Regions from separate parts of the Bradyrhizobium sp. S3.2.6 genome, predicted to be linked through region 2. Evidence: riboswitches for the same ligand, from Rfam matches in the RefSeq annotation. Region 2 holds a riboswitch; the other holds the start of a gene.
The links. A riboswitch is a leader RNA that binds a small molecule or an ion and turns the genes downstream of it on or off. The one in region 2 is predicted to bind glycine.

Region 1: linked by a shared signal. The riboswitch ahead of gcvT (glycine cleavage system aminomethyltransferase GcvT) and the one ahead of ABID58_RS16190 (D-amino acid dehydrogenase) in region 2 are both predicted to bind glycine.

What each region holds. Positions count from the first base shown of each region.
Region 1 covers NZ_JBEPOS010000007.1:55,422-71,101, reverse strand. The annotation lists gene ABID58_RS15500 (acyl-CoA dehydrogenase family protein) at 1-456, opposite strand, end outside; gene ABID58_RS15495 (OsmC family protein) at 493-1,035, opposite strand; gene ABID58_RS15490 (TetR/AcrR family transcriptional regulator) at 1,282-1,944, shown strand; gene ABID58_RS15485 (DUF7684 family protein) at 2,050-2,340, opposite strand; gene ABID58_RS15480 (1-deoxy-D-xylulose-5-phosphate synthase) at 2,341-2,649, opposite strand; gene ABID58_RS15475 (TrmJ/YjtD family RNA methyltransferase) at 3,105-4,313, opposite strand; gene ABID58_RS15470 (NADP-dependent isocitrate dehydrogenase) at 4,656-5,870, shown strand; gene ABID58_RS15465 (DUF3455 domain-containing protein) at 6,027-6,527, shown strand; gene alaS (alanine--tRNA ligase) at 6,562-9,243, opposite strand; glycine riboswitch at 9,488-9,578, shown strand; gene gcvT (glycine cleavage system aminomethyltransferase GcvT) at 9,725-10,873, shown strand; gene gcvH (glycine cleavage system protein GcvH) at 10,887-11,255, shown strand; gene gcvP (aminomethyl-transferring glycine dehydrogenase) at 11,420-14,299, shown strand; gene ABID58_RS15440 (IS1182 family transposase) at 14,360-15,680, opposite strand, start outside.
Region 2 covers NZ_JBEPOS010000007.1:201,803-217,482, forward strand. The annotation lists gene ABID58_RS16175 (ABC transporter ATP-binding protein) at 1-469, opposite strand, end outside; gene ABID58_RS16180 (ABC transporter permease) at 598-1,485, opposite strand; gene ABID58_RS16185 (ABC transporter permease) at 1,503-2,444, opposite strand; gene ABID58_RS16190 (D-amino acid dehydrogenase) at 2,628-3,941, opposite strand; glycine riboswitch at 4,010-4,137, opposite strand; glycine riboswitch at 4,141-4,245, opposite strand; gene ABID58_RS16195 (M20/M25/M40 family metallo-hydrolase) at 4,340-5,470, opposite strand; gene ABID58_RS16200 (ABC transporter substrate-binding protein) at 5,741-7,351, shown strand; gene ABID58_RS16205 (ABC transporter substrate-binding protein) at 7,493-9,100, shown strand; partial or broken gene ABID58_RS16210 (glycosyltransferase family 39 protein) at 9,357-10,955, shown strand; gene ABID58_RS16215 (multidrug effflux MFS transporter) at 11,160-12,410, opposite strand; gene ABID58_RS16220 (hypothetical protein) at 12,740-14,047, shown strand; tRNA gene ABID58_RS16225 (tRNA-Leu) at 15,365-15,453, opposite strand; gene ABID58_RS16230 (twin-arginine translocation pathway signal) at 15,627-15,680, shown strand, end outside.

The DNA of each region.
Region 1 (15,680 bases), 150 kb from region 2:
ATAGCCGCCATCGACCTTGCGCCCTTTCAGCTTCAATCTCTCGATGCCGAAAAAGCTCTTCATCGGATTGGACAGTCCGGTGCCGCCGAGCACGCGGCCGGTGGAGAAGCCGTCGCCAAAACGTTTTGCCAGCTTCAGATTGGTCGAGTTGCCGGCGTACCAGACCAGCGTGTTCTGGCACCAGGCCATGAACGCCGTGGCACCGCAGACCTCGCCGATCGCCGCCATCGCCTGGATCGCGCAGCGCAAGTCCGCAGGTCCCTCGGGGGGCATGTGACTGCCCCACGCGCCGACCTCGCCGAATTTGCGCATCACGTCGGCCGGATAGACCGAACCGTCGTCGATACCCATGGCGAGCGGGGCGAGCTGCTCCCGCGCAATCCGCGCCACCTCTCCCGCAATGGACGGTGCGGGCTGATCTGAAGCTTCGACCCGCGATAGTGCCAGTGAACCCATGATCGTCTCCCGCACCTGATGTCCTGTTGCCGTCAGCTAAAGACCGACCTCGAGATTGACCGGGCGGGTGAAGGTGTTGGCGACCGGGGACCATTGCTTCACATGGGCCACCAGGGCGTTGATCTCCTCCTGCGCGATGCCCTCGCACTCCATGTCGACCTTGACGCGGACATCAGTGAAGCCGACTGGCTTGTCGGAGACATCGCCGGTGCCCCACACTGCGGTGATATTGAGGTCGCCCTCGAGCTCGAGCTCGAGCTTGTTGACGATCCAGCCACGATGCACGGCATTGGCGTGCAGGCCGACAGCGAGGCAGGAGCCGAGCGCGGCGAGCGAGGCTTCCGACGGATTGGGCGCGGTGTCGTCACCCAAAAGGCCCGGCGGCTCGTCGACGATATAGGGCGGCAGATTGCGGATATAGTTGGCGTGGCGGAATTTTCCTTCCGCGACCGTCTTGCACTTCAAGGTCTTGACGACCTTTGGATTGGCCTTGCCGCTCGCAATCAATTGCTCGAGGCCATTCTTGTCGATGGGCGCGAGGCACCCCGTCAGCACTGTCTTCTGAACGACGGCAGTCATCATCTTCTCCCTGGCAGAAGTGGAAATCGGCAGGATACCGAACGGTCTGTTTCCTTGCACGGAGCGTGCCACAGCTGGGCCAAACCGAAACGCGAAGCATTGGAGCCGCTTAGCCGACGCTGCCCGTGGATTGATCAGCCGCCCTTTGCTTAAAGGCGATGCAGATGAGCTTTCCCGTGCGAATCTTTTCAGCGCGGAACAGATGCGCCTTGCTGACGCGGCGTCGCTGCAGGTAAGTTTGGACTCATGGCCAAGTCCTTACTCAACAAGACGTCCTCGAAGAAGACCTCGCCTCACGCCGGCGCGGGCGAAGACGAATCAGCGCGCGGGCGGCTGCTCAGCGCCGCGACGCATCTGTTCTGCAAGAACGGAATCAACGCCACCGGCATCGATGCGATCATCGAGGAAGCCGGCACGGCGAAGACCACGCTCTACAAGCTGTTCGGCTCGAAAACCAATCTCGTCAACGCGGTGCTGGAGAGCGAAGGCAAGCAGTGGCGCGAATGGTTCATCGGCGCCATGGAAGAAGGCGGCGGCGACGCGCGGGCGAAACTGACGCGCATCTTCCCGGCGCTGAAGAGCTGGTTCGCGGAAGAGCGCTTCTACGGCTGCCCCTTCATCAACGCCGTCGGCGAGCACGACAAGGACGCCAAGCAATTCCGCAACATCGCGATGAAGCACAAGAAGATCGTGCTCGGCCATATCGAGAAGCTCGCCGGCGAGCTCGGCTCGAGCGAGCCAACCGTGCTGGCGCATCAGCTCGGGCTCTTGATCGATGGCGCCATTGTCGCAGCGATGATCTCGCGCGATTCCGGCGTCGCCGACACGGCAGCGCTGACTGCCGGCCCCCTGCTCGGCCAGTCGAAACCGAAGAAGAAGCGCGCGGCGGATCAGTTAGAGGCGGTGTGATCTTCGTAGGGTGGGCAAAGGCGCAAAGCGCCGTGCCCACCATTTCTGCCTCGGTTGATCGGTCGAGGATTGGTGGGCACGCTTCGCTTTGCCCACCCTACAAGGCTATAAACTTACTATTTGAACGGGCTGGTTTCGCTCGTCAGGCCAGCAACCGGCGAACTCCAAAACCTCTTCCACCGTCTCATTCGCGTGAGAGGTGGTCGTAACAAAGCGCGTGTCATCCGACCCGTCGCCTACCACGAGTTCATCGATGATGTTCTCTATCCGCGCCGCGCCTTCTCCAGCGACTGCGATAAGAGCGACGTTGTCGCAAAGGCACTGCTCGACGAAGGCATCCAATAGGTCTTCGTTCGATATTGGCAGTTGGAGAATGACCCTTGACGCATAGCTCATCTAATTCTCGGCGGCGTGGTGAAATCGCTCTCCCCTGATTTGGCGCCAGTATTCTTCGGCAACGTCGGGGTCGATTTCGATTGGCGCGGAGCTTTCAGGATCGAGGCGATCCTTGCCGTCTTTTCGCGGACCTGAAATCCAAAACCTCTCTCCGGTTTCAACGTCAAAGTAGTTTGCCTTGAAGCCGCTACCTTTCAGGCTTTGGAAAGTGCGTCCTCCATAGCTGATAGACTTGCCCGTCTTCGAGAATGTGACGCGGCCGATCCGTGCCAGTCCATTCAGCGAACTAGATTTATCCTCGATGTACATGATGCGTGTTTTCGGCATCCTTGGACCTAGCGTGCGGAGGCATACGAGAGACAAATCAGCTGCCCAACGGACAATCAATAATAATTGTCGAGCGCGAATACAACTCGAAGAGCTTTGTCAGTTAAGCAACCGTAACCGCATTCATGTCAGTTGTTGATCTCTCGCAGGCCCTGCAATGCAAGTCGTCCCTCTCCCCTTCCGAGGCAAAGCTATCGCATATGACAGCGGGAGGCTGCCGCACGAGCTCGGCCTGCATGGTTCGAGACGCCCGCTTTGGCGGGCTCCTCACCATGAGGGTCAGATATCGCGCCGCAAAACGCGACCTCATCCTGAGGGCCCGCCGCAGGCGGGCGTCTCGAAGGATGGCCGCAGGCGAGTTTCCAGCCACGTTTTTCTTCATATGCGATAGCCCTGCCTCCCGAGGGGGGTAGAGCGGACAAAGCCTAGGCTACCACCTACGAGGCGCTCGATCCTTCAGCGATCATGCTCTCGAGCCGCACCAGCTCCGCCTCGAGATCCCGCTCCACATCAGCGGCCCGGATCTCCAGCACGCGATAATCGCGCGCCTCCAGCCACGCCCGCCGCGAGGCGCGATCCGCCGCGATGGTCTCGCCTTCGCCCGGGTTGACCAGCTCGATCGCGATCCGGTGCGGGAACGAGACGAAGTCCGGGATGTGGCGGCCGACCGGGGTCTGGCGCTTGAACCCTCCGGCGAAGCGGCGATCGCGGGTCAGGGCCTGCCAGAGCAGGCGCTCGGCATCGGTCGGGTTGCGGCGGAGCAGGCGCGCGAGGCCGCGCACCGTCGAGCCGCTGTCGGGAACGCCGCCGCCTTGCCCGTGCTCGGCCAGCAGCGCGCGCAGGCGCGTGGCCTGCTCGCCGTCGAGCACGCCGCCCTTGGCTGGACCCTTGCGACCTTCGGCGATCGCCATCACCACCCCATGGAGGGTGTGCATGTCCTGCTTGGTCGGCTCCATGCGGGTGAAGATGTTGCGCAAATTGACCAGCATGGTGTCGCGCTTCTCGGCGGGTCGCAAAAACTCGACCCGGTCGAGCTCGCGGATGAGGTTGTCGAAGAAGGCCTGCATCTGGTGCTGCGAGGCGCGCTCGGAGCGCTCCGGCATGGCGTGCGGCAGCTCGCCGGATGTCGCCCGCTTGAACCATTCGTAGCCGACCAGCAGCACGGCCTGGGCGAGGTTGAGCGAGGCGAAGCCCGGATTGACCGGGAAGGTGATGATGCGGTTGGCGAGCCCGACCTCCTCGTTGGTCAGGCCCCAGCGCTCCCGGCCGAACAGGATGCCGGCCTTGCCCCCGGTGGCGACGTGCCCCGAGATCTCGCTAGCTGCGGCTTCCGGCCCCACCACCGGCTTGGCCTGGTCATGGGGACGCGCGCTCGTGGCGAACAGCAGGTCGAGATCGGCGACGGCCTCGCCGACGGTCTCGAACAATTCGACCTTTTCCAGAATGTAGTCGGCGCCGGCGGCGGCCCGCTGGGCCGCGATGTTGGGCCAGCCGTCGCGGGGGTTGACGATACGTAAAGCGCTCAGCGCGAAATTGCCCATGGCGCGCGCGGCCATGCCGATGTTTTCGCCAAGCTGCGGCTCGACCAGGATCACGATGGGACCGTCGAGGGCGAGGCCCGCCTTGGTCTTGTCAGTGCCCGACATCTCGTTTCGCTTTCACATTGTCTCTCCAAGGCCTTGGAGAGACGTTCTTCAGGAATAGATTCAAGGCCGGCCGCCGACCGGCACGGCCTCGTCCGCCTGTCGTTTGCCTGTCCTGACAGAATTCTCAAGGGGAAATAACGGGTTGGATTCGACTTTTGAATCTCGCCCGAAACTTCAGCTCGCCCGCGGCCGGCGGCGGGCGGCTCGCCCCCCATCCGTGGAAACTGGATGAGCTAAAACTGCATAATCACTTGGCTTTCGCCCGCCGCGGTCCGGTGCTAAGAGGCGGCGGATATTCACGTCGGCGCCAGCGGCGCCGTTCCCAAGAGGGCTTCCCCGATCATGGCAAAAATCAAGGTATCCAATCCCGTCGTCGAGCTCGATGGCGACGAGATGACCCGGATCATCTGGCAGTACATCAAGGACAAGCTGATCACCCCGTTCCTGGATGTCGAGCTGCAGTATTTCGACCTGGGCATGGAATACCGCGACCACACCAACGATCAGGTGACCATCGACGCTGCCGAGGCGATCAAGAAGGTCGGCGTCGGCGTCAAGTGCGCCACCATCACCCCGGACGAGGCCCGGGTGAAGGAGTTCAACCTCAAGCAGATGTGGAAGTCGCCGAACGGCACCATCCGCAACATCCTCGGCGGCGTGATCTTCCGCGAGCCGATCATCTGCAAGAACGTGCCGCGCCTGGTTCCCGGCTGGACCAAGCCGATCATCATCGGCCGCCACGCCTATGGCGACCAGTACCGCGCCACCGACATCAAGTTCCCGGGCAAGGGCACCCTGTCGATGAAGTTCGTCGGCGAGGACGGCACCGTGATCGAGAAGGAGGTGTTCAAGGCGCCCGGCGCCGGCGTCGCCATGGAGATGTACAATCTCGACGATTCCATCATCGACTTCGCCCGCGCCTCGCTGAACTACGGCCTGCTGCGCAACTACCCGGTCTACCTCTCGACCAAGAACACGATTCTCAAGGTCTATGACGGCCGCTTCAAGGACATCTTCCAGGACATCTACGACCGCGAGTTCAAAAAGGAATTCGAGGCCAAGGGCCTGACCTACGAGCACCGCCTGATCGACGACATGGTCGCCTCGGCGCTGAAATGGTCAGGCGGCTATGTCTGGGCCTGCAAGAACTACGACGGCGACGTGCAGTCCGACACGGTCGCGCAGGGCTACGGCTCGCTCGGCCTGATGACCTCGGTGCTGCTCACCCCCGATGGCAAGACGGTCGAAGCCGAAGCCGCCCACGGCACGGTGACCCGCCACTACCGCGAGCACCAGAAGGGCAAGGAGACCTCGACCAACTCGATCGCGTCGATCTTCGCCTGGACCCGCGGCCTGTCGCACCGCGCCAAGCTCGACAACAATGCCGAGCTCGCCAAGTTCGCGAACACCTTGGAGAAGGTCTGCGTCGACACCGTCGAGGAAGGCTACATGACCAAGGACCTCGCGCTCCTGGTCGGTGCCGACCAGCGCTGGCTCTCGACCACCGGCTTCCTCGACAAGGTCGCGGAGAACCTCGGGAAGGCGCTGGCGGCGTAAGCTGCCAACCACACCGTCATTGCGAGCGCAGCGAAGCAATCCAGAATCCTTCCATGGAGGCAGACTGGATTGCTTCGTCGCACCAGCGCAAAATTGCTTCGCAATTTCGTCGCAAGGGCTCCTCGCAATGACGAGACTTTTGCCTGCGGAAACATCATGCCGACACTCAAGAGCGTTGTGCTTGCGATCCTCGCGCTGACCAGCGCGTCCGCGTTCGCCGCCGATGCCCTCCCCGACGCCATCGCCGCGCCCGGCGAGAGCGTCGTGCTCAGCGTCCATGCCGAGGGCGCGCAGGTCTATGAGTGCAAGGCCGGCACCGACGGCAAGCTCGCTTGGGCTTTCCGCGAGCCGATCGCGACGCTCTTCGCCGACGGCAAGACCATCGGCCGTCACTATGCCGGCCCGAACTGGGAGCTTGCCGACAGCAGCGCCGTCGGAGGCAAGGCCACCGGCAATGCGCCGGGTGCCACGGCTGCCGATATCCCCTGGCTGAAGCTGGACGTCACCGCCCGCCGCGGCAGCGGCGTGCTGACGCCGGTCACCACGGTCCAGCGCATCAACACCCACGGCGGCAAGCTCGACGGCGCATGCGACAAGGCCGGCGAGTTCAGGAGCGCGCCCTATTCGGCCGAGTACGTCTTCCTGAAGAAGGGCTGAGGAGCGAGGCGCGGCGCTTTACGCGCCCGCCATCTTAAGCGTCCGCCATCGCTTTTTCGATCGCCGACAACGCCGCGGCCGCATTGGCCCCGTCGGGGCCGCCGGCCTGCGCCATGTCGGGCCGGCCGCCGCCGCCCTTGCCGCCCAGCGCCTCGGATGCAACGCGCACCAGGTTCACGGCGTTGAAGCGCGCGGTCAGGTCGGCGGTGACACCGACCACGACGCCCGCCTTGCCGTCCTCGGTGACGCCGACGATGGCGACCACGCCGGAGCCGATCTGCTTCTTGCCGTCGTCCGCAAGGCTCTTGAGATCCTTCATCTCGATGCCCTCGACCGCTCGCGCCATCAGCTTGACGTTGCCGACCTCGCGCACGCCGCTGGCTGCGCCATTGCCGCCGGCGGAGGCGCCGCCGCCCATCGCAAGCTTCTTGCGGGCGTCGGAGAGCTCGCGCTCGAGCTTCTTGCGCTCCTCCATCAGCGCGGTGATCCGCGCCGGGACGTCGTCGATCGAGGTGCGCAGCTCGTTGGCCGCAGCCTTCGCCAGCGCCATGGTCTCGTTGGCGTGTTTTCGCGCGTAGTTGCCGGTTAAAGCCTCGATGCGGCGCACGCCCGAGGCCACCGCGCTCTCGCCGGTCAGCGTGATCAGTCCGATATCGCCGGTGCGCCGCACATGCGTGCCGCCGCAGAGTTCGACCGACCAGCCGAGCGCATTGGTGCCGCGCTCGCGCGCGGTCCGGCCCATCGAGACGACGCGAACCTCGTCGCCATATTTCTCGCCGAACAGCGCGCGCGCCCCGGCCTCGCGCGCTTCATCGACGCCCATGACGCGGGTGGTGACCTCGTCGTTCTCCAGCACCACGTCGTTGGCGATGTCCTCGACGCGGGCGAGTTCCTCCGGCGTGATCGGCTTCGGATGCACGAAGTCGAAACGCAAACGATCCGGCGCGACCATCGAGCCGCGCTGGGCGATGTGATCACCGAGCACCTGGCGCAGCGCCTCGTGAATGAGATGCGTCGCCGAGTGATGCGCGCGGATCGACGAGCGACGGCCGTGATCGACCTCGAGCTGCAGCGCAGTGCCGACCTTCAGCTCGCCGCTCTCCAAGATGCCGACGTGAACGAAGAAATCGCCGAGCTTCTTCTGCGTGTCGGTGACGCGGAACTTGATGCCGCCCTCGCCGGTCAGCACGCCGGTGTCGCCGACCTGGCCGCCGGACTCCGCATAGAACGGCGTCTGGTTGAGCAGCAGCGCGCCGGTGTCGCCGGCCTTGAGGCTCGCGACCTCTCGGCCGTCCTTCACCAGCGCGGACACCACGCCTTCGGCGCTCTCGGTCTCGTAGCCCAGAAATTCGGTGGCCCCGAGTTTTTCGCGCAGCGGGAACCAGATCGCTTCGGAAGCCGCCTCGCCGGACCCCTTCCAGGACTCGCGCGCCTTGGCCTTCTGGCGCTCCATCGCGTCGGTGAAGGCGGACTGGTCGACGCCGATGCCGCGCGACTTCAGCGCGTCCTGCGTCAGGTCCAGCGGGAAGCCGTAGGTGTCGTACAGCGTGAAGGCGACGTCGCCGTCGAACATGTCGCCCTGCTTCAAGGACGCGCTCTTCTCGTCGAGGATGGCGAGGCCGCGCACCAGCGTCTTGCGGAAGCGGGTCTCTTCCAGCCGCAGCGTTTCCTCGATCAGATTCTCCGCGCGCATCAGGTCGGGATAGGCCTGGCCCATCTCGCGAACCAGCGCCCAGACCAGGCGATGCATCAGCGGCTCTTTCGCGCCCAAAAGCTGCGCATGGCGCATCGCCCGGCGCATGATCCGGCGCAGCACATAGCCGCGGCCCTCGTTGGAGGGCAGCACGCCATCCGCGACGAGGAAGGCGGACGAGCGCAGATGGTCGGCGATGACGCGGAACGAGGCCACCGTCTGCTCGTTCGGCCCGTGGCCCAGCGCGGACGACGTCGCATCGATCAGGTGACGGAACAGGTCGGTCTCGAACACGCTGTCGACGCCCTGCATGATGCTGGCCATGCGCTCCAGGCCCATGCCGGTGTCGATCGAGGGACGCGGCAGATCCACGCGCTCCTCCTTCGTCACCTGCTCGTATTCCATGAAGACGAGATTCCAGAATTCGAGGAAGCGATCGCCGTCCTCCTCCGGAGAGCCCGGAGGGCCGCCCCAGATGTGGTCGCCGCGATCGATGAAGATCTCCGAGCACGGGCCGCACGGGCCGGTGTCGCCCATTGCCCAGAAATTGTCCGAGGTCGGGATGCGGATGATACGGTCGTCGGAGAAGCCGGCGATCTTCTTCCAGAGCCCGTGCGCCTCGTCGTCGGTGTGGTAGACGGTGACGAGCAGCTTGTCCTTGTTCAGCCCAAACTCCTTCGTGATGAGCTTCCAGGCCAGCTCGATCGCGCGCTCCTTGAAGTAGTCGCCGAACGAGAAGTTGCCGAGCATCTCGAAGAAGGTGAGATGGCGCGCGGTGTAGCCGACATTGTCGAGGTCGTTGTGCTTGCCGCCGGCGCGCACGCATTTCTGCGAAGTGGTGGCGCGCTGATACGGCCGCTTCTCGACACCTGTAAAAACGTTCTTGAACTGCACCATGCCGGCATTGGTGAACATCAACGTCGGGTCGTTGCGCGGCACCAATGGCGAGGACGACACGATCTCGTGGCCGTTCTCGGCAAAGAAGTTCAGAAAGGTCGACCTGATCTCGTTGACGCCGCTCATGTTCATCCAATCGGGTGTGCTTGGACCCGCTTCCTTGCCGTCCAAACCTGGGATTCGGCTGATATCTGCGGGCCAAAGCGCTTTTAGACAAGGCCAGCTTCGCTGTCCAGAAACTGTGCAGAGAGATCAGAGGGTTGCCGCAGTCGCGCAATCCCGTTGCGATCCCGTTGCAATCCCGTTGGAAAGCCGCAAAGGGCGCGTTGACAGGCTTGGCCGGGCTGTGGTCTGTACCCATCTGTATCGTACGGCCACGTCGGGAGAGACCGGCTTTGGGTAGCCGGCGCCGAAGGAGCAACCGCCCCGGAAACTCTCAGGCAAAAGGACCGCGTGGCTTTGACGACATCTGGAAAGAGGCGCCGACGGGCTTAAGGCCCGGACTGCGTCCGCCGACGGGATAATACTCTCAGGCACAGCGACAGATGGGGCTTCGATTGGTGTCCTCAGGGGAATCGTCCCCGGGGAACCGCCGAGGGCCCCTGTGATGTCAGTGCGCGACGACCGAGACTCCCTGAGACGTACCCCCCTCTACGACCTCCATGTGTCGCTCGGCGGCAAGATGGTGCCGTTCGCGGGCTATGACATGCCCGTGCAGTACCCCGCGGGCGTCCTGAAAGAGCACCTCCAGACCCGCAACCAGGCCGGCCTGTTCGACGTCTCCCATATGGGCCAGATCGCGCTCCGGCCGAAGTCGGGCAAGGTCGAGGACGCCGCCCGCGCGCTGGAGCGGCTGGTGCCGCAGGATATCGTCGCGGTTGCACAGGGGCGGCAGCGCTACGCCCAGTTCACCAATGCGGATGGCGGCATTCTCGATGACCTGATGGTCGCCAATTTCGACGATCATTTGTTCCTGGTCGTCAACGCCGCCTGCAAGGCCGAGGACGAGGCGCACCTGCGCGCCAATCTCTCCGACGCCTGCGTCATCGATTCGCTCGCCGATCGCGCGCTGATCGCCTTACAGGGCCCGAAGGCCGAGGCTGCACTGGCGAAATTGTGTGCAGAGGCGCCCGCCATGAAGTTCATGGACGCCGGCCCGCATCAGGTCGCCGGGCTTGCCTGCTTTGTCTCGCGTTCCGGCTACACCGGCGAGGACGGTTTTGAAATTTCGGTGCCCGCTGCGGATGCCGAGCGCCTGGCCAGGACGCTGCTGGAAAATCCTGACGTGATGCCGATCGGCTTAGGGGCCCGCGACAGCCTGCGGCTGGAAGCCGGCCTCTGCCTCTACGGCCACGACATCGACACTGCGACCACGCCGGTCGAGGCCGCGCTGGAATGGTCGGTGCAGAAAAGCCGCCGCAGCGGCGGCGCCCGCGCCGGCGGTTTTCCCGGAGCCGAAAAGATCCTCGCTCATTTCGATCACGGCGCATCCCGCCGCCGCGTCGGCCTGCGCACTGAGGGCCGCGCGCCGGTGCGCGAAGGCGCGCTGCTGTTTGCCGATAGCGCTGGCGGCGAGCCGATCGGAAAGGTCACCTCGGGCGGTTTCGGCCCGAGCCTGAATGCGCCAGTCGCGATGGGCTATGTGCCCACAAGCCTGAGCGCGCTCGGCACAAAACTCTTTGCCGAGGTGCGCGCGCAAAGTCTGCCGCTCACCGTCGCCGCCATGCCCTTCGTGAAAAACACCTACAAACGCTGAGGACTTTAAGAAAATGACTACGACACTGTACACCACCGACCACGAATGGCTCGCGATCGAGGGCGATGTCGCCACTGTCGGCATCACCGATTACGCGCAGTCGCAGCTCGGCGACGTCGTGTTCGTCGAGCTGCCCAAGCTCGGCCGCGTCCTCAAGAAGGCCGAAGCCGCAGCCGTCGTGGAATCGGTGAAGGCCGCCTCCGACGTCTACGCGCCTGTGACCGGCGAGGTGCTGGAGACCAACCCCGATCTCGCGAGCGAGCCGGCGCTGGTCAATTCGGATGCGCAAGGCAAAGCCTGGTTCTTCAAGATCAAGATTGCCGACAAGAGCGAGCTCGGCGGCCTCATGGATGAAGCCGCCTACAAGGCACATACGGCGTGAGATGACGAGAACTTTGACCTCATATTCGGTGTCATCGTCCGCGGAGGCGGACGATCCAGTACGCCGCGGCTCCTCTGCTCAAGCCGTGACGCCTGCGTGTACTGGATGCCCCGCCTTCGCGGGGCATGACGCCGACGACAGATAATCTAAAGCGAGGACCCATGATGACCGCGCACCGCAAATCCAATGGCGACACCGCCAGTTTCGTTCGCCGCCACATCGGCCCGTCGGCGCGCGATGTCAGCGCAATGCTCGAGACCGTCAGCGCAAAGAGCGTCGACGCACTGATGGCGGAGACGCTGCCGGCCTCGATCCGGCAGGCCGCCCCGCTCGATCTCGGCAAGCCTTTGAGCGAGACCGAGGCGATCGCGCACATGGCCGAGCTCGCGCGTCAGAACCAGGTCTTCACCTCGCTGATCGGCCAAGGCTATTCCGGCACGATTTTGCCTGCGGTGATCCAGCGCAACATCCTCGAAAATCCCGCCTGGTACACGGCGTACACGCCCTACCAGCCCGAGATCAGCCAGGGCCGGCTGGAGGCGCTGTTCAACTTCCAGACCATGATCTGCGACCTCACCGGGCTCGACGTCGCCAACGCCTCGCTGCTCGACGAGGCGACCGCCGCGGCCGAAGCCATGGCGCTTGCGGAACGGCATTCGCGGGTCGAGGCGAAAGCCTTCTTCGTCGACAAGGATGTGCATCCGCAGACACTCGCGGTGATGCGCACCCGCGCCGAGCCGCTCGGCTGGTCGCTGGTGGTCGGCGATCCCCTCACCGATCTCGCGAAGTGTGACGTGCTCGGTGCGCTGCTGCAATATCCGGGATCGTCCGGCGCGGTGCGCGACCTCCGGCCCGCGATCGCGGCGCTGAAGGCCAAGGGCGCGCTCGCAATCGTTGCCGCCGATCTGCTGGCGCTGACGCTGCTTGCCTCGCCCGGCGAGTTAGGGGCCGACATCGCGATCGGCTCGGCGCAGCGCTTTGGCGTGCCGATGGGCTATGGTGGCCCGCACGCGGCCTATATGGCGGTGCGCGATGCGCTGAAGCGCTCGCTGCCCGGCCGCATCGTCGGCCTCTCCGTCGACTCGCGCGGGATGCCTGCCTATCGTCTTGCGCTGCAGACCCGCGAGCAGCACATCCGCCGCGAGAAGGCGACCTCCAACATCTGCACCGCGCAGGTGCTGCTCGCCGTGATCGCCGCGATGTATGCGGTCTATCACGGCCCCGAGGGCCTCGCGCAGATCGCGCGCAATGTGCATCGCCGTGCCGCCGTGCTCGCCACCGGCTTGCGCAAGCTCGGCTTTGCTCTGACCAGCGAAGCCTTCTTCGACACGCTCAGCGTCGATGCCGGCGCCAAGCGCGCCGAGGTCATCGCGCGCGCGACCGCGGAGAAGATCAATCTCGGCGTCGGTGAAAGCGCGCTCCGCATCGCACTCGACGAGACCACCACGCCCGCCACCGTCGAAGCGGTCTGGCGCGCGTTCGGCGGCCAGCTGTCCTACGCCGAGATCGACGCGACCACGCGCGAGGCGCTGCCGGAGGCGCTGAAGCGCAACACCGCCTTCCTCACCCATCCCGTGTTCCATGCGCATCGCTCGGAGACCGAGATGCTGCGCTACATGCGCAAGCTCAGCGATCGCGACCTCGCGCTCGACCGCGCGATGATTCCGCTCGGATCCTGCACCATGAAGCTGAATGCGACCACCGAGATGATGCCGCTGACCTGGCCGGAATTCGCCTCCTTGCACCCGTTCGCCCCGCGCGAGCAGGCCAAGGGCTATCACGCGCTGTTCGCGCGGCTGGAAAAGTGGCTGTGCGACATCACCGGCTATGACGCGATATCGCTGCAGCCGAACTCGGGCGCGCAGGGCGAATATGCCGGCCTGCTCGCGATCCGCGGCTATCACGCCGCTCGCGGCGAGGCGCATCGCAAGATCTGCCTGATCCCCTCCTCCGCCCACGGCACCAACCCGGCCTCGGCCGCGATGGTCGGCATGGACGTGGTGGTGGTGGCCTGCGAGGCTAACGGCGACGTCGACGTCAATGATCTCCGCGCCAAGGCGGAGAAACATTCGAACGACCTTGCCGCGGTCATGATCACCTATCCCTCGACGCATGGCGTGTTCGAGCAGCACATTCGCGAGATCTGCGACATCGTGCATGGCCATGGCGGCCAGGTCTATCTCGACGGCGCCAACCTCAACGCGCAGGTCGGCCTTAGCAGGCCCGGCGATTACGGCGCCGATGTCAGCCATCTCAATCTGCACAAGACCTTCTGCATCCCGCATGGCGGCGGCGGCCCGGGCATGGGCCCGATCGGCGTCAAGGCGCATCTCGCGCCGTTCCTGCCAAGTCATCCTGAAAATCGCCATCCCGCGACGAGCGCGGATGCTCCGGTCGGCCCGGTCTCGGCCGCGCCGTTCGGCTCGGCGTCGATCCTCACCATCTCCTACATCTACATCCTGATGATGGGCGGTGAAGGATTGAAGCGCGCGACCGAGATCGCGATCCTCAATGCCAATTACATCGCAGCACGCCTCGATGCGCATTTCCCGGTGCTCTACAAGAACGAGAAGGGCCGCGTCGCCCATGAGTGCATCGTCGATCCCCGTCCGCTGAAGACGACGTCCGGCGTCACCGTCGATGACATCGCAAAGCGCCTGATCGACTACGGCTTCCATGCGCCCACCATGAGCTTTCCAGTCCCGGGTACGCTGATGATCGAGCCGACCGAGTCGGAATCCAAGGCGGAGCTCGATCGCTTTTGCGATGCCATGATCGCGATCCGCAAGGAAATCGCCGAAGTCGAGGCCGGCCGCTTCAAGATCGAGGCCTCGCCGTTGCGCCATGCCCCGCACACCGTGCACGACATCGCCGATGACGACTGGAAGCGCGCCTACACCCGCGCCGAGGGCTGCTTCCCCGCGGGCTCCTCGCGCACCGACAAGTACTGGAGCCCGGTGGGACGCGTCGACAACGTCTATGGCGACCGCAATCTGGTGTGCTCCTGCCCGCCGGTGAGCGATTACGCGGAAGCCGCGGAGTAAGGCTCGACGGAGGTTTCGTAGGGTGGGCAAAGCGGAAGAGACTGGGCAAGAATCTCGCGGTTACGCTGCGATGCTGAAGCGGAAGCGGATGATCGCTGGTTTTTGGCCTAATTTGGCTGAGAGGCCTCTGATAGAGACGATGGCAGGGCCTATGGCGGGCACGACGGCGCACAGGACGCGCAAAATTGCGCTCCTGGCCACCCGGTTGGCAAAAAACGCGACAAAGCCGTCAAAGCCGAGGATGTTCAGCACACGGGCGAGATTGTAGCAGAGCGCCATCAGACTCCATTCGCCGCGAACCTTGGCAAAGCCGCGGACTAGGAAGTGGCGATAGCCGGCGCGGCATTTGAGCGTGCCGAAGGGATGCTCGACCAAGCAGGAGCGCTGGCGCATCAACTCGCTCGCCTCTTTCATCCGCTCCCTGTGACGATCAATCACCTCTTCGTGCTGCCAGCGATAGATGGTGCGCTTGTCCGACTTTTGACCAAGGCATTGCTCGCGCAAGTGACAAGCCTTGCAGACAGATTTCAGGCTGACATAGCGGACGTCTTGCCGACCGGCCGGGCTGATTTTGACGCCATTCATCGGTCTCAACAGCGCGCCCGCGGGACAGCGATAAGCGTCGGCTTCGGCGTCATAGCTGAACGCTTCATGCGTGAAGCGGCCTTGTTCCTCCAAACCCCCTGTTCGCTTGGGCGGCGGGACATAGGCAACAATGCCGCCTTCCTCGCATTCTTTCAGGGTCGTGCCATTGTAATAGCCGGTGTCGGCAATCGCCTGCAGCGTCTCGGCTCCCAATGCCTCTTTTGCCGCTTTGGCCACCTCGTAAAGCTGGCCCGTATCGTTGCCGTCGTTGACGACCTCGCTCGCAACGATGAGCTTGTGCTTGTCATCGACCGCAATCTGGACGTTGTAGCCTGCGAGGACATGGCCTCTTTTCGACAAAAGCCGGGCGTCCGCATCGGTGGTCGACAACTGGGTCTCGCCGCCGTCCTCCAGACGATCAAGATCGGCCTGGGCTTTCGCCCGGCGCGCCATCAACGCCGCCAGCTTGTCCGCAACCCTGCCGCCATTCCCATTCGCGCTCCCGCCATCTCCGTCACCTGACGAATGCGCTTCTTCGCTGGCGTCGTTCGACGCCAGCGCTTTGCCATATTCCTCGATGTCGCGATCGATACAAGCAAGCTGCTCCGCCAGCCGCTTCTTCGTCTTGATGCTCGCCTTGCTCGCATCGCCATGGAAGAAGGCGCCGTCGATCGCCACAAGCTTGCCGCCCAGAAGCTCAAGTTCGCGCAGCAAGAGCACAAATTCCCGGTTCGTCGCCTTGAGCGCCGACCAATTATCCCGGCGGAAGTTGGCGATGGTCCGGTAGCCGGGCGTC
Region 2 (15,680 bases):
GGCGGTGCGGGTAGGAGGCGAAGATGCGCTCGACCTGGGGCAGGCGCACCTGCTCCATCATGTCGAGGATCCGCTTCTTGCGTGCCCTGGCATCGAGATCGGTGTGGGCGCGCAAGACTTCGTCGATCTGGCGACCGACGGGCACGACCGGATTGAGCGCGGTCATCGGCTCCTGGAAAATCATCGCCATCTGCGTCGCGCGCAGCTGGCGCAGGCGGCGGTCGGTCGCGGTGAGGATCTCCTCGCCGACCAGCTTGACGCTGCCGCTGGTCGGAACCAGCGTGCCCTTCGGCAGCAGGCCCATCGTGGTGAGCGAGGTCACCGACTTGCCCGAGCCGCTTTCGCCGACGAGGCACAGCGTCTCGCCCTGGTGCACCTGGACCGAGATGCCGTCGATGATCTTGGGCCCGCCCGGCTTCTTGCCGACGGAGACGACGAGGTTGTTGATGTCGAGAACTGGGTTGGTCATCAGGTCACTCCGTCGTCATTGCGAGGAGCGAAGCGACGAAGCAATCCAGAAATCTTTCCGCGGAGGCAGACTGGATTGCTTCGCTTCGCTCGCAATGACGGAACAAGGGGCACGGCCGGCGAGACAAATCACTTGCCCTCCCGCTGCTTCATGCGGGGATCGAGTGCGTCGCGGGCGGCGTCGCCGATCAGATTGATGCTGAGGATGGCGATCGAGAGCAGCAGGCCCGGCCAGAAGATCAGCGTCGGCTTGAGCTGAAAATACTGGCGGCCCTCGGCCATGATGTTGCCCCAGGTCGGCGTCTCCGGCGAGATGCCGGCGCCGAGGAAGGAGAGGATGGCCTCGGTGAGGATGGCGGAGGCGCAGACATAGGTGCCCTGGACGATCAGCGGCGCGATCGTGTTCGGCATCAGATGCCGCCACATGATTTTTGGCAGCGACGAGCCGACCGAGATCGCCGCTTCGACATAAGGTTCTTCGCGCGCCGACAGCACCACCGAGCGCACCAGGCGCGCCACGCGCGGGATCTCGGGAATGGTGATCGCGATCAGCACGGTCCAGATGCTGGCGCCGGACAGCGAAACCACGGCGATGGCGAGCAAAATGCTCGGCATCGCCATCAGGCCGTCCATGACGCGCATCAGGACGGAATCGATCAGCTTGAAGAAGCCGGAGACAAGACCGATCGCAAGGCCAATGACGATCGAGAGGATCGCCGAGCCGATGCCGATCAGAAGCGAGATTCGGCCGCCATAGATGACGCGCGACAGCAGGTCGCGGCCGTAGGCGTCGGTGCCGAGCAGGAATTGCGCCGAGGAGGGCTTCAGCCGCAGTGACGGTGCCAGCTGGATCGGATCATGCGGCGCGATCAGCGGCGCCAGGACCGAGATCAGCACGATCAGCGCGAGCAACACCGTCGCCGTGGCGATGATCGGTGTCGAGGTGAGGAAGCCGAAGCGCGGCCGCAGCGGCGACGTGATCGGAATGGATGACTGGGGAAGGGTATCGACTGACATTTGTTGTTGTCCTAGCCTCAGTACCGGATCCGGGGATCGAGCAGCGTGTAGGCGACGTCGATCAGGAGATTGACGACGACGTAGATCAGCGAGGTCAGCAGGATCATCGCCTGAATCACCGGATAGTCGCGCGCCAGCACCGCATCGACGGTGAGGCGGCCGATGCCGGGGATGTTGAACACGCTCTCGGTCACGACGACGCCGGAGATCAGTAGCGCGAAGCCGGTACCGATCACGGTGATCACGGGCACAGCGGCGTTGCGCAGCGCGTGCCGCATCATCACCGCGACCTCGTTGATGCCCTTGGCGCGTGCCGTTCGCACGTAATCTTCGCCGAGCACATCGAGCATCGCCGCGCGCGTCATGCGCGCGATCAGCGCGATGTAGATGAAGGAGAGCGCGCAGGTCGGCAGGATGATGCGCTCGAAGAACTGGCCGAAGCCGCCCGAGATGCTCTTGAAACCCTGCACCGGCACCCAGCGCAGGTCGATCGCAAAGACCTCGATCAGGACATAGCCGACCACGAACACCGGCACCGAGAAGCCGAGCACGGAGAGGCCCATCACGAAACGGTCGATCCAAGTGCCGTGCTTCCAGGCCGCGATCACGCCCAAGGGCACGGCGACGATGACGGCGAGGATGATGGTCGACAGCGCGATCGAGATCGACGGCTCGACGCGCTGGCCGATCATCTTCATGACCGGCAAATTGGAGATCAGCGACGTGCCGAGATCGCCGTGCAAGAGCTTGCCGACCCAGGTGATGAACTGCACGATCAGCGGCTCGTTGAGGCCGAGCGAGGCGCGAATCCGCTCCAGCCGCTCCGGCGTCGCATTGTCGCCGGCGAGAATCGCGGCCGGGTCGCCGGGCGTCAGCCGCAGCAACAGGAACACGAACAGCGCGACGACGCCCATCACGGGCACCGCAGCCAGAACGCGGCGAATGAGATAACCTAGCATGAACCTATCTCCGGCTGCGGAACTTGCGACGCCCAGAGGGCACCCGTGGATTCGATCGTGTCTATCATGCGTGCCTGTCGTTCGGGCTGGAAAAGCCGGCCGGAGAACCGTCGTCTCGGGGCAAATTGTGTGCCAAGGGCAGGGCGGTCGCAAGAGGCCGCCCCGCATCGGTTTTGCGACCACTCAGGATGCACTGCGCATCTCGCGCTCAACCGCAAGTTCGCCCCGAAGCGAAGGGACGGTTGGCGGCGCGTTGAGCCCGCGCCAGCCGTCGATGGTTGCGGCAATCATTTGCGCGGTCGCGGCCGATAACGTCCAGCCGAGATGGCCGTGGCCGGTGTTGAAGAACACGCCGGGCATCCGGCCTGCTCGCACCACCGGCATCATGTCGGGCATCATCGGACGCAGCCCGGCCCACGGAATAATGCGAGACGTCTCGACCGCCGGGAAATTGCTGCGCACCCAGTCGATCAATGGCTGCACGCGGTCGGCGCGGATGTCGCGGTTGAAGTCGTTGAACTCGGCCGTGCCGGCAACGCGAAAACGATCCGCGCCGAGCCGGCTGGTGACGATCTTGGCGGCTTCGTCGAGCAGGCTGAGGGTCGGCGTCGCGCTACGGCTTTCGTCGGTATCGAGGTGCACGGTGATCGAATAGCCCTTCACCGGATAGACGTTGACGCGCTCGTCGAGCATGGCGGCGAAGTGACGGCTGGCAACGCCGGCGCAGACCACGACGCCATCAACCTTCAGCACGCCGCGCGCGGAGGCGACCGCGTCGCTTGCGGACAGATCAGCCCAGCCGATGACGAAGCCGCCGCGGACTTGCGCGATGGAATCGATATTGGCCTCATGGATGAAGGTTGCGCCGCGACGCTTGCAGGCATCCGCCAGCCCGCGCGTGAACTTGTGGATGTCGCCGGCCGCATCCGACGGCGTGTAGAAGCCGCCGTAATAATCCTTGCGCAGCGTCGGCTCGATCGTGCGGATTTCCTCTGAAGTCACCGGGCGCCGATCGAGCCCACCTTCCTGCAGCAGTGCGTTGACGCGCAGGCCGGACTCGAAACCCTTCCTGTCGTGATAGATGTGGAGGATGCCGCGACGTTCGAGATCGAAGTCGATGCCTTCGCGTGCCGCAATCTCGAACAGGTGCTTGCGGGCTTCGATCGCGAGCCGCGTGGTCAGAATCGTGTTGGCGCGGTAGTTTCCGATATTGGCGACGAACTCGCTCATCCAGGAATATTTGTGCCAGTTCGGCCGCGGGTTCATCAGCAGCGGCGCGTCGCGCCGGAACATCCAGCGCAGGCCTTTCAGGATCGTGGCGGTGCTATTCCACACCTCGGCATTGCTGGCGGAGAGCTGCCCGCCGTTCGCAAACGAGGTCTCCATCGCGGCGTAGCGATGCTTGTCGAGCACCGTCACCTCAAAGCCGCGTTCGAGCAGGGCATAGGCAGTCGTTACGCCGGTGATGCCGGCGCCAATGATGGCGATATGAGTCATGATGAAGTCGGGGCTCCCGTGAGTTAGAGTCGGCTAACCGCCGGCCCGAAAGCCGTTGGCGGCGCCCCATCTGTCACGGTTACCTGAGAGCTTGATCCGACACGGACCTCGGCGAGGGCGGACCTCACAAGGCCAATACGGACTATCCCCTTCGGTGGACGTCACGATGTCTCATTCGTGCCGTCTCTCTCCAGATCGTCCTGACGAAACAGTCCTTTTGCCTGAGAGTTTCCGGGGCGGTTGCTCCGTCGGCGCCGCAATGAAAGCGGGAAGCCTTCATTGCGATCTCTCCCGCATCGTCGCGTGGACCATCGAGCAGTACGATGCGCCTTATTTTTAGACAAGGCTAAATTTGAACCGCGCCTGCCAACACATTGTGCAGTGCGAAGTTGATTCAATTACTCCAGCGTCGCAAGCAACCCGGCCATCAAGCGCCCGCGTTCAACCAGGCTCTCGACCTCGATGAACTCCTCGAGCGTGTGGCCATTGCCGCCGCGCACGCCGAGACCGTCGAGCGTCGGAATTCCCATCGCGCCCGTAAAGTTGCCGTCGGAGCCTCCGCCGGAGCTCGCACGCGGTAATTCCGTGCCGAGAGATTTGGCTATGCCGCGCGCCTTTTCATACAGCGCCATGGTGCCGGCATCCGCCTCCCACACCGGCCGCGTCACGCCACGCGTCACCTTGAAGCTGACGTCGTTCGCGGTGCCCGACAGGGCCAGCATCCGCTCGACGCCGCGGTCGAGATCGGCCTGGCGCTTCGCCATGGAGAGCGCTTCGCCGGTCGCGGTCGTGGCCACGCAATTGACCCATTGTCCGCCATGCACGACGCCGACCGAGAAGGTGCAGTCTTCCGTCGTCATCGCGTCGATCGCAAGAATCTGCCTTGCCATCTCGCGGATGGCCGAGCGTCCCGCCGACAGGGTCGCGCCCGCGTGGCTCGGCCGCCCCGTCGCTTCCAGATTGAATCGCGCGATGGCGTAACGTCCGGTGGTGACGCCGTTGTCGGCGCGGCCGGGCTCGGGCACGAGCACATATTTGTTGCGCGCAGCTTCCGCCTCGATGATGTCGCGCGTCGAGGGCGTGCCGACTTCCTCGTCGGGCGTGAACAGGATGGTGATCGGCAGCGGCGTTGTGAAGGACGCGCGCGCCAGCTGCCGGATCGCTTCCAGCGAGAGATAGTTGCCGCCCTTCATGTCGTAGATGCCGGGGCCGTAGCACTTGTTGCCCTCGCGCCGCCATTTCAGCTTCTCGATGGTGCCGACCGGGTGGACGGTATCCACGTGCCCGGCGATCAGGATGCCCGGCTCGCCCTGCTTTGGATGCGGGAAGCGCGCGCGGACGACGCCGCCAAAGCCCTGACGGCCGGCGATGCGCTCGATGGTCGCACCCATGATCGCCATATCCCGCGCTGCGATATCGAGCATACGGTTGACCGCTCCTGCGTCCCAGGTCGGGCTCTCGCATTCCACCCAGGTGCGCAGGCCCTCGAGCATCGCCTCGGAATCGAAGGGAAGATTGGCTGGATTCATCTTGATGTCTCTCAAGCTTCAAAAGATGGAATGCGCATTGCATCAGCGCGGACAGGACAAGCGGAAAGAGTTGTAGAGCCAAACCGGTCATTGCGGAGCCCCGTGCATGCGATGCCATGGGCTGCACCGAAACCGGATTGACGCGCTCAACACTGTCTGCAAGTCTCGAAAAGATAAAGGCATTGCATGAGGTTAGTTCGCCTAAGGAACGAACCGAATGCCCAACCAATAACCTGCCTTTGAACAGTTTCACGCCAGGAGAAACTTTCTATGTTGAGCTTGATGCGCCGGGGGCGACGCGCGTTCGCCTCCACACTCGCGCTGTCGGTCGTCGCGCTTGCGACGGCGATGGCCTCGCCGGTGTTTGCGGCCGGCAAGACCATCACCGCGGTGATGCATTCGGATCTGCGCATCATCGATCCGATCTTCACCACCGCCTACATCACGCGTGACCATGGCTACATGGTCTATGACACGCTGATCACGACGGATGCGAACTTCAAGATCCAGCCGCAGATGGCGGACTGGAAGATCTCCGACGACAAGCTCACCTACACCTTCACGCTGCGCGACGGCCTGAAGTGGCATGACGGCGCGCCGGTGACGGCGGAAGACTGCGTCGCCTCGCTGAAGCGCTGGGCCGCCGTCGACGGCATGGGCCAGCAGATGATGACCTTCACGGCCAGCATCGAGGCGACCGACGCCAAGACCATCACGCTGAAGCTGAAGGAGCCGTACGCGCTCGTGCTGGAATCGATCGGCAAGCCGTCCTCGCGCGTGCCCTTCATGATGCCGAAGCGCCTCGCCGAGACGCCGCCGGACAAGCAGATTCCGGAGCAGATCGGCTCCGGTCCGTTCAAGTTCGTGCAGGGCGAATTCCAGCCCGGCGTGAAGGCGGTCTACGTCAAGAACACCGACTACGTGCCGCGCAAGGAGCCGGCGAGCTGGACCGCCGGCGGCAAGGTGGTGAAGGTCGACCGCGTCGAGTGGATCACCATGCCGGACTCGCAGACCGCGGTGAACGCGCTGCAGTCGGGCGACATCGACTTCATGGAAGTGCCACCGTGGGATCTGCTGCCGGTGCTTGAAGGCAATCCCGACCTCAAGGTCGATACGCTGAACAAGTTCGGCTACCAAACGCTTGGCCGCATGAACTTCCTCTATCCGCCCTTCGACAATCCGAAGATCCGCCGCGCCGCCTTCCTGGCGATGAACCAGAAGGACGTGCTCGACGCGCTGGTCGGCAACCCGAAGTACTACAAGGTCTGCGGCGCCTTCTTCATCTGCGACACCCCGTTCGCAACCGACGTCGGCTCCGAGACGCTGGTCAAGGGCAACGGCATGGCGGAAGCCAAGAAGGCGCTCGCCGAGTCCGGCTATGACGGCACGCCCATCGTGGTCATGGTGCCCGGCGATGTCGTCACGCTGAAGGCGCAGCCGACGGTCGCGGTGCAGCTGCTCCGCGAAGCCGGCTTCAAGGTCGACGCGCAGGCGACCGACTGGCAGACGGTGGTGAGCCGTCGTGCCAGCCAGAAGCCCCCGAAGGAGGGCGGCTGGAACATGTTCTTCACCAACTGGGTCAGCGCCGACGTGTCCAACCCGATCTCCAATCTCTCGATCGGCGGTCAGGGCAAGAAGGGCGGCTGGTTCGGCTGGGCGGAAGACGCCAAGATCGAGAACCTCAAGGACGACTTCGTCCGCGCTGCCTCGCTCGACGATCAGAAGAAGATCGCGACCGAGATCCAGAAGGAAGCCTATGACCAGGTGATCTACGTGCCGCTCGGCCAGTATCTGGCGCCGAGCGCATGGCGGAAGTCGCTCTCCGGCGTGCTCGACGGCCCGGCGACCCCGGTGTTCTGGAACATCGACAAGTCCGAGTAAGGCCAACTCCGAGTCAGGCGAAGGCGCGTCAGCGCGCCTTCTGTCCCGACCTATCACGCGGCGCCGCTGTCATCAGCGGCGCTGCTCGCCAGGAGAATTCGTCGGGAGAACTTGTCGGCAGAACTCGTCAGGAGAACTTCAATGTTCCAACTCATGCGCCGGGGGCGTCGGGCGTTCGTCTCCACACTTGCGATTTCAGTCGTGGCGCTCTCGGCACTGGCCTCGCCAGTTCTTGCCGCAGGCAAGACCATTACCGCCGTGATGCATTCGGATCTGCGCATCCTCGATCCGATCTTCACCAGCGCCTACATCGCGCGTGATCATGGTTACATGGTCTACGACACGCTGATCGCGACGGATGCGAACTTCAAGATCCAGCCGCAGATGGCCGACTGGAAGATCTCGGACGACAAGCTCACCTACACCTTCACGCTGCGCGATGGACTGAAGTGGCATGACGGTACGCCGGTCACCGCGGAAGACTGCGTCGCCTCCCTGAAGCGCTGGGCCGCCGTCGATGGCATGGGGCAGCAGATGATGCTGTTCACCGCCAGCATCGAGGCGACCGATCCCAAGACCATCACGCTGAAGCTGAAGGAGCCGTACGCGCTCGTGCTGGAATCGATCGGCAAGCCGTCCTCGCGGGTCGCTTTCATGATGCCGAAGCGTCTCGCCGAGACGCCGCCGGAGAAGCAGATTCCCGAGCAGATCGGCTCCGGGCCCTTCAAGTTCGTGCAGGCCGAATTCCAGCCCGGGGTGAAGTCGGTCTACGTCAAGAACACGGACTACCTGCCGCGCAAGGAGCCGGCGAGCTGGACCACCGGCGGCAAGGTGGTGAAGGTCGATCGCGTCGAATGGATCACGATGCCGGATGCGCAGACCGCATTGAACGCGCTGCAGTCGGGCGACATCGATTTCATGGAAAATCCTGCCTTCGAAATGTTGCCCAGCATCGAAGCCGACAAGGAGCTCAAGCTCGAAATCCTGAACAAGTTCGGCTTCCAGACCGGCGCGCGGATGAACTTCCTCCATCCACCATTCGATAACGTCAAGGTCCGCCGCGCTGCACTGCTGGCGGTCAACCAGAAGGACGTGCTCGACGCGCTGATCGGCAATCCCAAATACTACAAGACTTGCGCCGCGGTCTTCATCTGCGACACGCCGTTCGCGACGGATATCGGCGGTGAGACCCTCGCGAAGGGCGGCGACATTGCTGCGGCCAGGAAGGCGCTCGCCGAGTCCGGCTACGACGGGACACCAATTGTGCTCATGGCGCCGGGCGACGTGCTGACGCTGAAGGCTCAACCGATCGTCGTGGCCCAGCAACTGCGCGAAGCCGGCTTCAAGGTCGATCTGCAGGCGACCGACTGGCAGACGGTGGTGAGCCGGCGCGCCAGCCAGAAGCCCCCGAAGGAGGGCGGCTGGAACATGTTCATCACAAACTGGGTCAGCGCCGACGTGGTCAATCCGATCTCCAATGTCGCTGTCGGCGGGCAGGGCAAGAAGGGCGGCTGGTTCGGCTGGGCGGAGGACGCCAGGGTCGAGCAGCTCAAGGACGCCTTCGTTCGCGCGGCCTCGCTCGATGATCAGAGGAAAGTGGCAACCGAGATCCAGAAAGAGACCTATGATCAGGTGCTCTATGTCCCGCTCGGTCAGTATCAGGCGCCAAGCGCGTGGCGGAAGTCGCTCTCCGGCGTGCTCGACGGCCCGGCGACGCCGGTGTTCTGGAACATCGACAAGTCCGAGTAAGGCAAGTCGGAACAGGGAAAGATGTTTCCCTGCACCTTTCGTCCAATCATCACGCGGCGCCGCCATCATCAGCGGCGCCGTTGTGGTTTGGCGGTCCTGCGTCGGCGAAATCCGCCGAACTTTAAGTCTTCCAGACTCCAATCATTGCTATTTGTTTCCGAACTGAAATAGATGGTTGGTCCTCGGACATCACTTTCCCTTCCATCGATTTGAATCCGTTGGTTTGATTCCCTTGCTCGATTTTGCATTGCAGGCGATGGCCGAACAGTCGGATCGCGCGCCGTCGCGCTGGCGCCGGCCATTGCTGCGCTGGCTGGATGGCGTTGAGGCAGGCTGGGCCGTGCCGCTCCTCATCGCGTGCTTCGTTGCGATCTGGGCGCTGTATCTCGCCATCGCCTATGCCGGCGGCGGGCTGCATCCCGACACGCTCGAGGCCTGGACGCTGGGACGCAATTTCGCCTTCGGCTATCACAAGCATCCGCCGCTGATGGGCTGGATCGCGACTGCATGGACCGCCGTCTTCCCGCCCAGCGACTGGTCGCTGCAACTGATGGCGATGGTGAACGCGGGCCTCGCGCTGGTCTTCGTCGATTGCGTCGCGCGGCAATTCGTGACCGGGCACAAGCGCATCCTGGTGCTCCTGCTCCTCATGCTGACGCCGGCCTATCAATTCCACGCCCAGCGCTTCAACGCCAATGCCGTGCTGCTCGCGATCTGGCCGCTTGCCATATGGTGTTTTCTACGCGCGTTCGAGACCAGGTCCGCTGTCTGGGCGGTCGCGCTTGGATGCACCACGGCGCTCGCCATGGCCGGAAAATATTACTCGATCTTCCTGGTCACGAGCTTTGCATTCGCCGCGCTGGCGCATCCGGCGCGGCGCGCCTATTTCAGCTCGGCGTCGCCCTGGATTTCGGTCGTCACCGGGCTCGCGGCGCTGTCACCGCACATCTACTGGCTCGCGACCACGGGCGCATCGACCTTCACCTACGCGCTGAACCACGCCAACGGCAATGCCGTCAGCTCGCTCGGTGACGTCAGGAATTTTCTGCTGGGACTCCTGGCGGCCATCAGCGTCGCCGCCGCGATCTGGGTGCTCATCGCGGGTACGCGGCTCAAGCAGTTTCCGGCCGACTTCGCCGCGATGAGCCCGGGCCTTCGGCTTCTCTTCTACGTCGCCATCGGCACCATCGTCCTGCCGGTGCTGACATCGCTCGCGATGGGCACGGATCTGCCGTCGCTATGGGGCTTGCAGGGATTGTTCCTGTTCGTCGTGCTGATCGTCTGCGGCGCGCGTTATCCCGTCGAACGGTTCTACACCGTCAATGTGGCGGTCATTGTCGCCGGCGTTGCGCTTGTCGCCGTGCTGGTCGCCGCGCCGATCCATGCCGTCTATCGCAATAGCCACGGTTATGAAGAGGGACGGAATCTTTAAGCGCAGGCAGCCAGCGAGCTCACCCGGCAATGGCGCGAGCTGACCGGCGAGCCGCTCAGTGCCGTCAGCGGCGACGATGCGCTGGCCTTCGCCACGGCCTTCTACAGTCCGGATCATCCGCATTATTCGCGGCCGTTCGAGCACCAGTACGATTGGGGCCTGCCGCGCCAGACGACGCTCGACCGGGGTTGGGCAGCGCTCTGTTTCCGTGATCAGGATGATTGCGGCCGCTGGATGGAATGGGTGTCCGCGCGCGCCGAAAACTTTGTCAGGCGGGAATTCACCGTGGAGGCCTCGCTGTGGGGCCGGCCGGGCCTGAGCCGGAACGTGGTCGTGCTGATGGTACCGCCGCGCGCGAGCAGCGGCGCATCGCCCGAAAGCGCAGCGCAGGATTTCAGCGCCAGCAGGCGCAATCCGGAATAGGCGCGCCGCTCAGCAATGGCTGTCGCGCACCCGTTCAAGGCCTTCGCTTGCGAAGGGCGGTGTGGAGGCGGGCCGCTTTGCGTCAGCAGCCTTTCGCTGCGCCTCAGTCTGTTCCGACGCGTGATCGGTTTCGTTGCGTTTCGGTTCCATGAGGCGATCTCTCGAAAATGCTGCAGGACAACATCGAGGCGCCTGCGAAGTTCCTCACACGATGGGCCGATGATGCGGCTTGAACAGCCGTCCCTTCTCCACCACCAGAACGATCGCGAGCGCTGCGAGCGTCGACAGGAAGAATCCGATCGAGAACGGCAGCAGCGTGCCGTCAAAGCTCTGGCCGATCGCGGTTCCGACCGCGATGCCGATCAGCGTCGTGATCGAGCCGTAGAGCGAGGAGGCGGTGCCGGCGATGTGGCCCTGCGGCTCCATCGCGAGCGCGGTGAAATTGGCGACCATCATGCCGAACGAGAACATCATCAGCGCCGACAGCACCATGAACAGCGGAAGCGGCAGCACACCGAGGATCTCGGTCAGCAGCATCACGCCGGCCACCGCGGTGTAGAGCGTCAGCGCGCCGTGTGAGATCACGCGCATGCCGAGCGTGCCGACAAATCTGGCGTTGAGGAAACCGGCAATGGCGGTGCCGGCCGCGATTGCCGCAAAGGCGAGCGGGAAATAGTGGCCGAGGTGATAGATGCCGGTGAACACCTGCTGCGCGGAGAATACGAAGGCGAACAGCGCGCCCATGACGGCGCCGGCGGCCGTCGCATAGCCGATGGTCTGGCGGTTGGTGACGGTCTGGCGGAAGGCCGAGAGCACGTCGGCCGGCGCCAGCGATCTGCGTTCGGACTCGGGGAGGGTTTCGGGCAGCCGCAACACGCTCCATGCGAGCGCGAGCACGCCGTAGAGCATCAGCACGACGAAAATGCCGCGCCATTGCGTGACCAGCAGCACGGCCTGTCCGAACGAGGGCGCGATCACGGGCACGGCGATGAAAATCATCATGGCAAGCGACATCACGCTCGCCATGCGGCGGCCGGCATAGCAGTCGCGCACGATCGAGGTCGCGATCACGCGCGTCGCCGAGGTGCCGAGGCCCTGAAGCGCACGGGCGAGCAGCAGCGTCTCGAACGAGGGCGCTGCGACCGCCAGCACGCTCGCCACCGCATAGACCGCCATGCCGCCGAGCAGCACCGGCCGGCGCCCGAACCGGTCCGACAACGGACCCATGACGAACTGTCCCGCGCCGAAGCCGATCAGGAAGGTCGACAGCACGAGCTGAAGATGGTTGGCGTTGGGAATGCCGAAAGCCGCCCCGATATTGGGCAGCGCCGGCAGCATCATGTCCATCGCGAGCGGATTCAGCGCCATGATGGACGCGATCACGACAACGAATTCGGGAAAACCCATCGGACGGTGCCCGGAGGACACCCAGTCGTCGGCATTGACGTCGGACAAGCAGCTCACCTTTGATTCCAGAGCGAACATCTAAGGCCCATGCTGCATCGCACAACCCATGTTTTGGGATGGCTGTCAGGCGGGACCGGGAGGGACAACAAATGGTGAAGAGGTCGCCGGCTCAGGCAGATCGAGATCGTCGCCGCCGTCACGCGCGACTGGCCGCCCGCGCGTCGCGCCAGGCACAAGTTTGAAACCAGGGATTCACCATAACACCGGGGACAACCAGTCGGGGAGATGAATCCGCAACGCATCCTGTCCAATGTGGCCTGACCGGACGCCGATCAGGCGGCGTTGAGGGGATATAGCGAGCAGGCAGGGTATCAGGGGTGTCGGACGTCACCGGAACAGCACGATGGTCGGGACCGTCGGCCGAGATGGCCGGCCAGCGCAACGCCCGGCTTGCCTGCCTGATCGCACTGGTGGCGGTGCTGGTGCTCGGCAATCTCGCCAACTATGCCGCGCCCGATATGAATTACGGCTGGGACATCCGCGTCAACTGCGCCGCGGTCGAGGCCCATGTCGACGGGCTCGATCCGTACTACGTGAAAAATCTGAAGGGCACCCGGTTCTCTTATCCCTATCTGCCGGCGACGCTGGACGCCTTTCGTCCGTTGTGCGCAGGCGGCTTTCTTGTCGACCATCGCCGCGGCGTCTTTCTCGCCATCGCCGTGCTCTGCGGCGTGGTACTGCCCGGAATCGGCCGGACACGCAGCTTGCGCGACGTGGCGCTGAGGGGACTTTACGTGCTCGGCGCGTTCGTTGGTTTCGAATGGGTGCTGGCCTCGGGCAATTTCGCGATCCTCGGCGGCGGACTGACCGCCGCAGCACTTGCCCTTCTGCTTCGCCCCGCGAAGCCCGATGATCGGCATGATGTCCCTCGCATGGCAGGGGCGGCACTGCTCGGCATCGTGATGTCGTTCAAGCTGGTCTTCTGCCCGGTACTGGCCGCGCTCTATTTCCTGCCGCTGCCGCGGCGGCGGAAACTTGTCCTGATGACGGTGGCGGGCCTCGGCTTCGCGCTGCCGATCCTGGTTTCGCTCGTCTTCTATCCAGGCTTGTTCTCGAGCTGGTTGCTCGCGATCACGGGCGGGATCCCCGGTCAGCATTCTGTCCAGATCGAGGAAACCAATCCGTCGCTGCTGCTGTGGGCACAGACCATCGTGGACCGCGTTGGACTTGCCGACAGCAAGCCGCTCGTGTTCGCCATTTACGCGCTGGCGGCGAGTGCGCTCGTGCTCGCGCCACTCGGCTGGTCGCTGCTGCGCGCGATCCGCAACAATGAGGGATCGTTGCCGGCGCGCCTCGACCGCTGGCTGATCGATCATCCCCAGGCCGCGATGCGGATCACGGTGCTTGCGATGTACGGCCTCTATCTCTGCTCGCCGCGCCTGAAGGAATATGCGTTCTTCGAGCTCGCGGTCTACGCCGCCGTCCTGATCGTCGATCTTCCGGCCGCAGCCCTTGCAGCGGTCCTGACCATCGGCGTTGCCGTTCCGACGCTGGTCTCGATCACGGGGGTTACGATCGAAGGTGGTTTTGTCCAGCTCGCGGTCGCACTGATGTGCTTCTGGATCCTGTTGCTCGATTTTCGAGCCGAGCCGGAACGCCTCGAGCAGAAGGCCGTGCGTCCATGACGAGCGTCGCCTCGTCTGCAGACGCAGGAGCGGAGCGGTCGCTTGCCGCGGGGGCGCCGCGGAGGAGCCGGCTGAGCCGCTTCCTGCTGATCTTGGCCGTATTGCTCCCCACGGCGGTCGCCGTCGATCTCAGCGTCAACAACACTTTTGGCGCGGACGTGCGGGTCAATTGTGCGGCAGTCGATGCTCATCGCGAGGGACGCGATCCCTATTTCGTCAGAAACCTGAAGGGCACCGATCTTTCCTACCCCTATCTTCCGGTCACCCTCGATGCCTTTCGGCCGCTCTGTGCCGGCGGCTTTCTCGTCGCGCATTACAAGGCCATCTATCTCGTTCTTGGGCTGATCTGCGTGCTGCTGCTGCCCGGTCTCGGCAGGGGCCGCGAGGGCCTGCGCGATGTCGTGCTGCGTGGCGTGTTCGCGCTTGGGGGTTTTCTCGGGTTCGAATGGGTTTTGGCGAGCGGCAATTTCGCGATGCTGAGCGGCCTGCTGACGGCTGCATCGCTTGCACTGCTGCTGCGTCCCGCGCAGTCCGAAGGGCGCAAGGATGCGGGCTTCGTGCCGCAGCTCGCCGGTGCGGCCCTGCTCGGCCTCGTCACCTCGTTCAAGCTGGTGTTTGTCCCGGTCCTCGCCGCGCTCTATCTCCTGCCGCAGCCGAGACGTCGCAGGCTTGTCCTGATCGCGGTGGCGGCGGGCATGTTCGCGCTGCCGATTCTGGTTTCAATGGTGTTCTATCCCGAGCTGTTTTCAAGCTGGTTGAGCGCGATCTTCGGCCAGATTCCCGGACAGCATTCGCCGGGAAGCGAGGATAATCCGTCTCTGCTCTTCTTCGCCCAGACACTTGCGGACAGCGTGTCGCTCGCCGGCAGCAAGCCGGTCGTTGCCATCCTCTATGGGCTCATCGCGGTCGCGCTCGTGCTCGCGCCGCTCGGCATTTTCGTCTGGCGCATGGTCAGGGCACGGGGCAGGGGCGCCAAGACCACGCCGGCGAAGACCTCGCCGCTTCAGGCCCTCGACGACTGGCTGATGGCTCATCCCGACGCCGCGATGCGCATCACCGTGCTCGCGATGTACGCGCTCTATCTCTGCGCGCCGAGACTGAAGGTCTATGCCTTTTTCGAGGCGGCGCTTTATGCCGCCGTTCTCATCGTCGACCTGCCTGCGGTGATGGTGGCGATCGTGCTGACGATCGCGATCGCCATTCCGTTCGTGGTGGCGGTCTCCGGCATTGCGTTCGTGGACGGATTCGACCTGCTCACGGTCGCGATCGTCTGCTTCTGGATCCTGCTGTGGGCGCAGTCGGCGTCGTCAGCTCAAATGGTGCGGGCAGCCGGGGTCGAACCGGCACAGCGCTTGCGCACCGAGGGATTTTAAGTCCCTTGCGTCTACCAATTCCGCCATGCCCGCTTGATCCAAAGAGATCAAACACTTAAGTCCCGTCCAGCCGTCTGGAATTGGCGCTTGCCGTGCTGGGCGGGCGGTTCTTCCTTAAGCGAGCCGGCGGCACAAGGCAAAGCCTCAATCCGGACATCTGGCCCTGCTTTAGGCATTCTCAATTCACGGGGACTATTTTTCCGGCCATGGCTGCTTCGCTTTCCTCTTCCCTGCGCGCCTGCTGCGCAGTTGCCGCGCTG